2 regions of the Actinoplanes oblitus genome follow, and region 2 is predicted to be linked to the other one. Evidence: riboswitches for the same ligand, from Rfam matches in the RefSeq annotation. Region 2 holds a riboswitch; the other holds the start of a gene.
What was found. A riboswitch is a leader RNA that binds a small molecule or an ion and turns the genes downstream of it on or off. The one in region 2 is predicted to bind thiamine pyrophosphate.
Positions count from the first base shown of each region.

Region 1 (3,396 bases), 740 kb from region 2:
TGCTGGCGCTGCGGGCGCTCGCCTCGCGCCCGCTCGGCGAGCTGACCCGGCTGGGCCCGGACATCGCACAGAGCTGGCGGAACGGGGACACGGCAGCCGTCGACGCGCTGGCCGAGCTGGAACTCAGGCGTCTCGGTCTGCGCCCGGCCCGGACGTGACGCCGACCGGGCTGTCGTCCAGGACGAACCCGTCCTTGTCCTCGTCCTCACCCCAGTTGCGGTGGGTGATCGGCAGGATCGCCCAGAAGGTGAGGAACCATCCGGCGGCCACCACGGTGAGGATCACCGCCCAGCGGGCGTGCAGCACGTAGTCGGTGATCAGCAGGACGCTGCTGACCATCGACACCAGCATGCAGGCCAAGCCGCCGGTGGCCATCCGGTGCGAGTACCGGACCAGCTCCGGCTTGCGTCCCTGACGGAACAGCGCCCGGTGGAACGCCACCGGCGAGATGATCAGCGCGGTGGCGAACGCGGCGCTGATCAGCGCCACCATGTACACGTCCTTCTGGAACGCCGTGGTTTTCGGGAAGCCGCTGGAGAACGGCAGGGTCAACAGGAAGGCGAAGAGGATCTGCACACCGGTCTGCGCGACGCGCAGCTCCTGCAACAGGTCCGCGAAGTTCCGGTCCCAACGCTGTTTTGCGGTTTCCTTGGACGAGGGGGCCATGGTGCTGCCGCATTCCCCGTCCCGGCCATGGTCAAACGCCGATGCGCGCCAGCACCGCGCCGGCCAGCTCGGCCGGCGCCTGCTCGGGCACCCAGTGGCTGACCCCGCGGATCGCCACCAGCTGGTAGTCGGCGCGGACCCAGTCGGCGGTGCGCAGCACGGCGGTCAGCCCGACCACGCCGTCCCGGTCGCTCCAGACGAACGTGGTCGGCACGGTGATCTCGCCCAGGTCGGCGACGTCAGCGGTGCGGAACGCGCGGTACCAGTTCAGCCCGCCGGTCAGCCGGCCCGGCTCGCGCATCGCCTTGACGTACAGGTCGGCGCGCGGACCGATCGGGCCGAACATCCGGCGCAGCACCAGCGCGCCGCCGGCGAGCAGCAGCCGCTCCGCCACCGGGCTGCGGAACAGCTGGAAGTACGCCAGCCGGGCCTGCTGGCTCGGCCGGACCCGCAGCGCCAGCATCATCGCCCGCGGGTGCGGCACCGAGACCGCGGTCAGCGTGCGCACCCGCTCCGGGTGCCGGCCGGCCACCAGCCAGGCCACCTGGGCGCCCCAGTCGTGCCCGACCAGGTGCACCGACTCCAGGCCGAGAGCGTCCAGCACGCCGAGCACGTCGGCGACCGCCTCGCCGATCCGGTAGTCGCGCACGTCGCCGGGGCGGGCGCCGGGCGAGTAACCGCGCTGGTCCATCGCGTAGGTGCGCAGACCGGCGTGGTGCAGCCGGGGCATCAGGAGATCGAACTCGCGGTGGTCCTGCGGGAAGCCGTGCAGCAGGAGCACCGGCTGCCCGTCCTCGGGACCGCCCTCGGTCACCTCGAACGTCAGGCCGCGAGCCTTGACCTGCATGTGATCACTCCCTCGCTGTGCTGGATCGCCACCTCGGTGTTAGCGTCATCGAAGCACATCCACCGAAGCTAGTTCACGACCGCGGGAACCGCGCGTCGCGGGCGCGCTTCGATCCGACAGGGGAGCGCACAGCGCTGAGAGTGCGGCCTGGCCGCAGACCCTCGTACCTGATCTGGGTAATGCCAGCGCAGGAAGTTCGGTCTTCTCCAGCCGCGCCATGTTCCACGCATGGCGTGCGTCTCCTCCCGGTGCGTACACGCTGGGAGGCGTACATGAAGTCAGACAACCTCAACAGATGGCGCACGATAGACATCGTGATCGCCTCGGTCATCGCCGTCGCGTTCGGCGTGATCTTCTGGGCCTGGGACGTGGTCTGGGCCGCCACCGAGAACGCGTTCCTGTTCTTCCCGCCGGCCCAGTCCGTCCTCTACGGCATGTGGTTCCTGCCCGCCGTGCTGAGCGGGCTGATCATCCGGAAGCCGGGCGCGGCGTTCTTCACCGAGACCGTCGCCGCGATCATCTCGGCGCTGCTCGGCAACAAGTGGGGTGCCACGGTGATCTTCCAGGGCGCCGCCCAGGGCCTCGGCGCCGAGCTGGCGTTCGCCCTGTTCCGCTACCGGGTGTTCAACCTGCCGGTGAGCGTCCTCTCCGGCGCGCTGGCCGGCGTGGTCGCCGCGGTCTTCGACTGGTTCGTCTGGACCTACGACTACGCCCTGTGGAGCTACCGGGTCCCCTACGCGCTGATCACCGTGGCCAGCGCCGCGGTCCTGGCCGGCGCCGGCGCCTGGCTGGTGGTCCGGGCCCTGGCCCCGACCGGCGTCCTCGACCGGTTCCCGGCCGGCCGGGAACGGGCGCTGATCTGAGGTCCGTCCGGTGAGTGAGGTTCTGCTGCGCGGGTTCGGGTGGCGGCACGCGGGCCGTCGCGCCTGGGCGGTGCGCGGGCTGGACCTGCACGTGCGGCGCGGCGAGCGGGTGCTCCTGCTGGGTCCCTCCGGGGCCGGCAAGAGCACCCTGCTGGCCGCGCTGGCCGGGCTGCTGCCGGAGGACTCCGGCGAGGCCGAGGGCACCATCGAGATCGACGGGCTGGAGCCGCGCAAGGCCCGGGACCGGGCCGGCATCCTCTTCCAGGATCCGCAGACCCAGCTGGTGATGGCCCGCTCCGGCGACGACGTGGCGTTCGGGCTGGAGAACCGGGGACTGCCCGCCGCCGAGATCTGGCCACGGGTGGCCGACGCTCTGACCCGCGTGGGGTTCCCGTACCGGAATGATCGTCCCACCCACGCGCTCTCCGGCGGTGAGGCGCAGCGCCTGGCCCTGGCCGGGGTGATCGCGCCGCGACCCGGGCTGCTGCTGCTCGACGAGCCGACGGCCAACCTCGATCCGGCCGGCGCCGCGCTGATCCGGGACGCGGTCCGCCGCGCGGCCGGCCCGGACACCACGCTGATCATCGTGGAGCATCGGGTGGCCGAGGCGTTGCCGCTGGTGGACCGGGTGGTGGTGGTGGAGCCGGGTGGCGGGGTGCGGGCCGACGGCGCGCCCGAGGCGATCTTCGCCGCCTGCGGCGACGAACTCGCCGACGAGGGAGTCTGGGTGCCGGGCCGCCCGGTCGCCGCGCGGCAGTCCGCGGTCACCGCGACTGCTGCTTCGGTACGCCCGTCCGCCGCCGAACTGCTGCGTGCCGAGCGCGTCACCGTCCCGGGCCGGCTCCCCGAGGTGTCGCTGACCGCCCGGGCCGGCCAGGTACTCGCGGTGACCGGTCCCAACGGCGCCGGCAAGTCCACCCTCGCGCTGCTGCTCGGCGGCCTGCTCGCGCCGGGTTCCGGGCGGATCACCGGGTTCGGCGACGAGCGGCCACCGCACCGGTGGCGGGCCACCACGCTGAC
Region 1 covers NZ_CP126980.1:1,441,587-1,444,982, reverse strand. The annotation lists gene Actob_RS06595 (hypothetical protein) at 1-158, shown strand, start outside; gene Actob_RS06590 (DUF6328 family protein) at 124-666, opposite strand; gene Actob_RS06585 (alpha/beta fold hydrolase) at 698-1,513, opposite strand; TPP riboswitch at 1,622-1,725, shown strand; gene Actob_RS06580 (ECF transporter S component) at 1,786-2,376, shown strand; gene Actob_RS06575 (ABC transporter ATP-binding protein) at 2,387-3,396, shown strand, end outside.
Region 1: it holds a riboswitch for thiamine pyrophosphate, as region 2 does, so the genes downstream of both, Actob_RS06580 (ECF transporter S component) here and Actob_RS03270 (thiamine phosphate synthase) in region 2, are expected to answer to the same signal.

Region 2 (3,396 bases):
TCCAGCATCGGCAGCAGCCCGGGACCGGCCGCCTCGACCCGGCGGAGCGCCACAGTGACCAGGTCGGTCTCCGACGCGACGATCGCCTCCTCCAGCGCGGCGAGGCTGTTCGCGCCGCCGGTGCCGAGGATGAGTCCGTTCTCCGGCAACAGGTCCATGGTCAGCCGCCCTGCGCCGCGGTGAGCACCTCGACCGCGTCGCCGTCGGCGAGGTCGACCTGTGCCCAGGTGGATCGTGGGACTACCGAGCCGTTGACGGCGACCGCGACACCGCGGTGCGCGTCGGTGATCTCCGCTACCAGTACGGCGACCGAGCAGGACTCGGGCCGGGTCTGGTGCCGGCCGTTGACGGTCAGGCGCATCCGAACCTCCCGGGGGTGAAGTCGTCGATGATCGGATCGGTCTTGCCGGTGAGCACCAGGTCGGCGATCAGCCTCGCGGTGATCGGTGCGAGCAGGATGCCGTTGCGGTGGTGCCCGGCGGCGACGACCACGTTGTCGCGGAGAGTGCCGAGGACCGGCGCGTTGTCCGGGGTGCCGGGGCGGTGCCCGACGGTGACCTCGGCGAGCTCGTGCTCGGCCAGGCCGGGTACCAGGTCCAGGGCGGCGCGCAACAGATCGTGGACGCCGCCGGCGGTGGGCGTGCTGTCGGTGCGTTCCTCCTGGGTGGCGCCGACCACGACCTCACCGTCGGCGCGCGGGACCAGGTAGACGTGCCGGCCGTCGGCGGCCCCGTCGATCACGTGCCGGAGCAGTCCCGGCTCGCCTCGCAGGCGCAGCACCTGGCCTTTCACCGGCCGGATCGGCAGCCCGGTGAGCCCTGCCGTGCCGCAGCCGGCCGCGACCACCACGACGTCGGCTTCCACTTCGGACACGTCGGAGACAAACCGATTTACGGTACGCCCGCCGAGCATCCCGCGCAGCGCCCGCACCACCCGGCGCGGATCCACCTGCCGCTCGGTCGGCGCGAAGACACCGGCCCGCACTCGGGGCGAGAGCGAGGGGGCGAGCTCCCGGAGCTGCGAGCCGGTGAGCGGCGACAACCCCTGGTGCTTCCACTCGCGCGCCATCTCGGTCACGTCATCAGCGGTCAGCGCCACCCCGAGCGTCCCGGCGTCGTCGTAGCCGACGTCACCGAGCGACGCGGCGAACGCCGGCCACAGCTCGTTCGACGCCGCCAGCAGCCGTTCCAGCTGGGGGAACTCGAAGACCGACTCGCCGGCCGGTGCCAGCATCCCGGCCGCGACGTGCCAGGCGCCCTCGGTGCCCTCCGGCGCCGGGTCGTAGACGGTGACGTCCGCACCGCGCCGCAGCAGCTCGGCCGCGATGCTCAGCCCGATGATCCCGCCGCCGACGACCGCGGCTCTCATGCCAGGACCTCGAGGAACGCGGCGGCCGAGCCCCGCGGGTCGGCGGTGAACGCGGCGACGGCGGCGATCCCGTGGGTCTTCAGCAGCGGCGCCCGTTCCAGGGTGATGCCGCCGATCGCCAGCACCGGGGTGCCGGGCACCGCGGCGGCGACCTCCGCCACCCGGTCCGGTCCGAGCGGTGGCGGGAGTCCGTCCTTCGTGGACGTCGCGAAGGCCGGGCCGACTCCCAGGTAGGAGGCGCCCTCGGCGACCGCGGCGCGAGCCGCCTCCGGGGTGCGGCAGGTGGCCCCGACGACGGCGTCCGGCCCGAGGACCCGGCGGGCGGCGTGGACGGGCAGGTCGTCGGCGCCCACGTGCACGCCGTCGGCACCGGCCGCGAGAGCGACCCCGATCCGGTCGTTGACCAGGCACATCGCTCCGGCTGCCCGGCAGATCTGGACGGCTTCGACGGTTACCGCGTACGCGAAACGGTCGTTGCTCTTGATTCTGATCTGCACCGCCACGCCGGGTTGCGCCACCCCGCGCACGACGTCGAGGTCGTCGGTGATGACGTGCAGTCTGGGGAACGACAATGCGTCCATGACGCGCTCCTCCCTGCGCCGGCATGACCCGGATCAGGTTCGACGGTCGGGGGCCGCATCAGCCCCCCTCTCAGCCCGGTGCCCGGACTCCCGTGGGTTGTAGTAACCGGACCCTAACCGGTCCGTCACCAAAAAAGCTAGCGAACGTCCCAGACCGGTTCGGGGACCTCGACCACCTCGTTGTCGCTCCTGAACAGCACGAAACGATCGAAGGACCTGGTGAACCAGCGGTCGTGGGTGACGGCTATCACGGTGCCCTCGAAGCCCTTCAATCCCTCCTCCAGCGCCTCCGCCGAGGCCAGGTCGAGGTTGTCGGTCGGCTCGTCGAGCAGCAGCAGCGTCGCCCCGGACAGCTCCAGCAGCAGCACCAGGAACCGCGCCTGCTGACCGCCGGAGAGGGTGCCGAACCGCTGGTCGCCCTGCGCCGAGAGCTCGTACCGGCTCAGGTGTTTCATCGAGCCGGCGCGGTCCATCCCGGAGCGGTGCTCGTCACCCCGCCAGAGGATCTCGACGAGCGTCTTGTCCACCAGCTCGGGGCGGTCGTGGGTCTGCGAGAAGTGGCCGGGCCGCACCCGCGCGCCGAGACGTGCGACACCGTGGTGCCGCACCGGCGTGAGCGGTGCCCCGTCGACCGGCTGGTGCTCCAGGTCGGGTTCGCTGCCGCCGGCCGCGAGCAGGCGCAGGAAGTGCGACTTGCCGGTGCCGTTGGCGCCCAGGACGGCGACCCGGTCGCCGTACCAGATCTCCAGGTCGAACGGGAACGTCAGGTCCTCCAGCTCCAGGTTCTCGCAGATCACCGAGCGCTTGCCGGTACGGCCGCCGCGCAGGTTCATCCGCACCGACTGGTCCTTGGGCGGCAGCGGCGGCGGGCCGGCCTCCTCGAACTTGCGCAGCCGGGTCTGCGCGGCCTGGTAGCGCGAGGCCAGCCCGTCGTTGAAGGCCGCCTTGTTCTTCAGCGTGAAGACCAGCTCGCGGAGTTTCTCGTGCTCCTCGTCCCAGCGGCGGCGCAGCTCCTCCATCCGCTCGTGCCGGTTCGACCGGGCCTCGTGCCAGGAGGCGAACCCGCCCGGATGCGTCCACGCGCCACCGCCCTCGACGGCGACCACCCGGTCAGCGGTCTGCGCCAGCAGCTCCCGGTCGTGCGAGATGTAGAGCACCGACTTGTTCGACTCGCGGATCCGCTGCTCCAGCCAGCGTTTGGCGGGCACGTCGAGGAAGTTGTCCGGCTCGTCGAGCAGCAGCACCTCGTCGCCGCCGCGCAGCAGCAGGTCGAGGGCGAAGCGTTTCTGCTCGCCGCCGGAGAGGGTCCGGACGATCCGGCTGCGAGCCTCGTCCCACGGCTTGCCCAAGATCGCGACGGCGACCGTGTCGAAGAGCACCTCGGCGTCGTATCCGCCGACCTCGCCCCAGGTGGCCAGCGCGTTCGCGTACGCGATCTGGCTCTTCT
Region 2 covers NZ_CP126980.1:706,526-709,921, reverse strand. The annotation lists gene Actob_RS03285 (thiazole synthase) at 1-158, opposite strand, end outside; gene thiS (sulfur carrier protein ThiS) at 161-361, opposite strand; gene thiO (glycine oxidase ThiO) at 352-1,368, opposite strand; gene Actob_RS03270 (thiamine phosphate synthase) at 1,365-1,949, opposite strand; TPP riboswitch at 1,943-2,053, opposite strand; gene Actob_RS03265 (ABC-F family ATP-binding cassette domain-containing protein) at 2,087-3,396, opposite strand, start outside.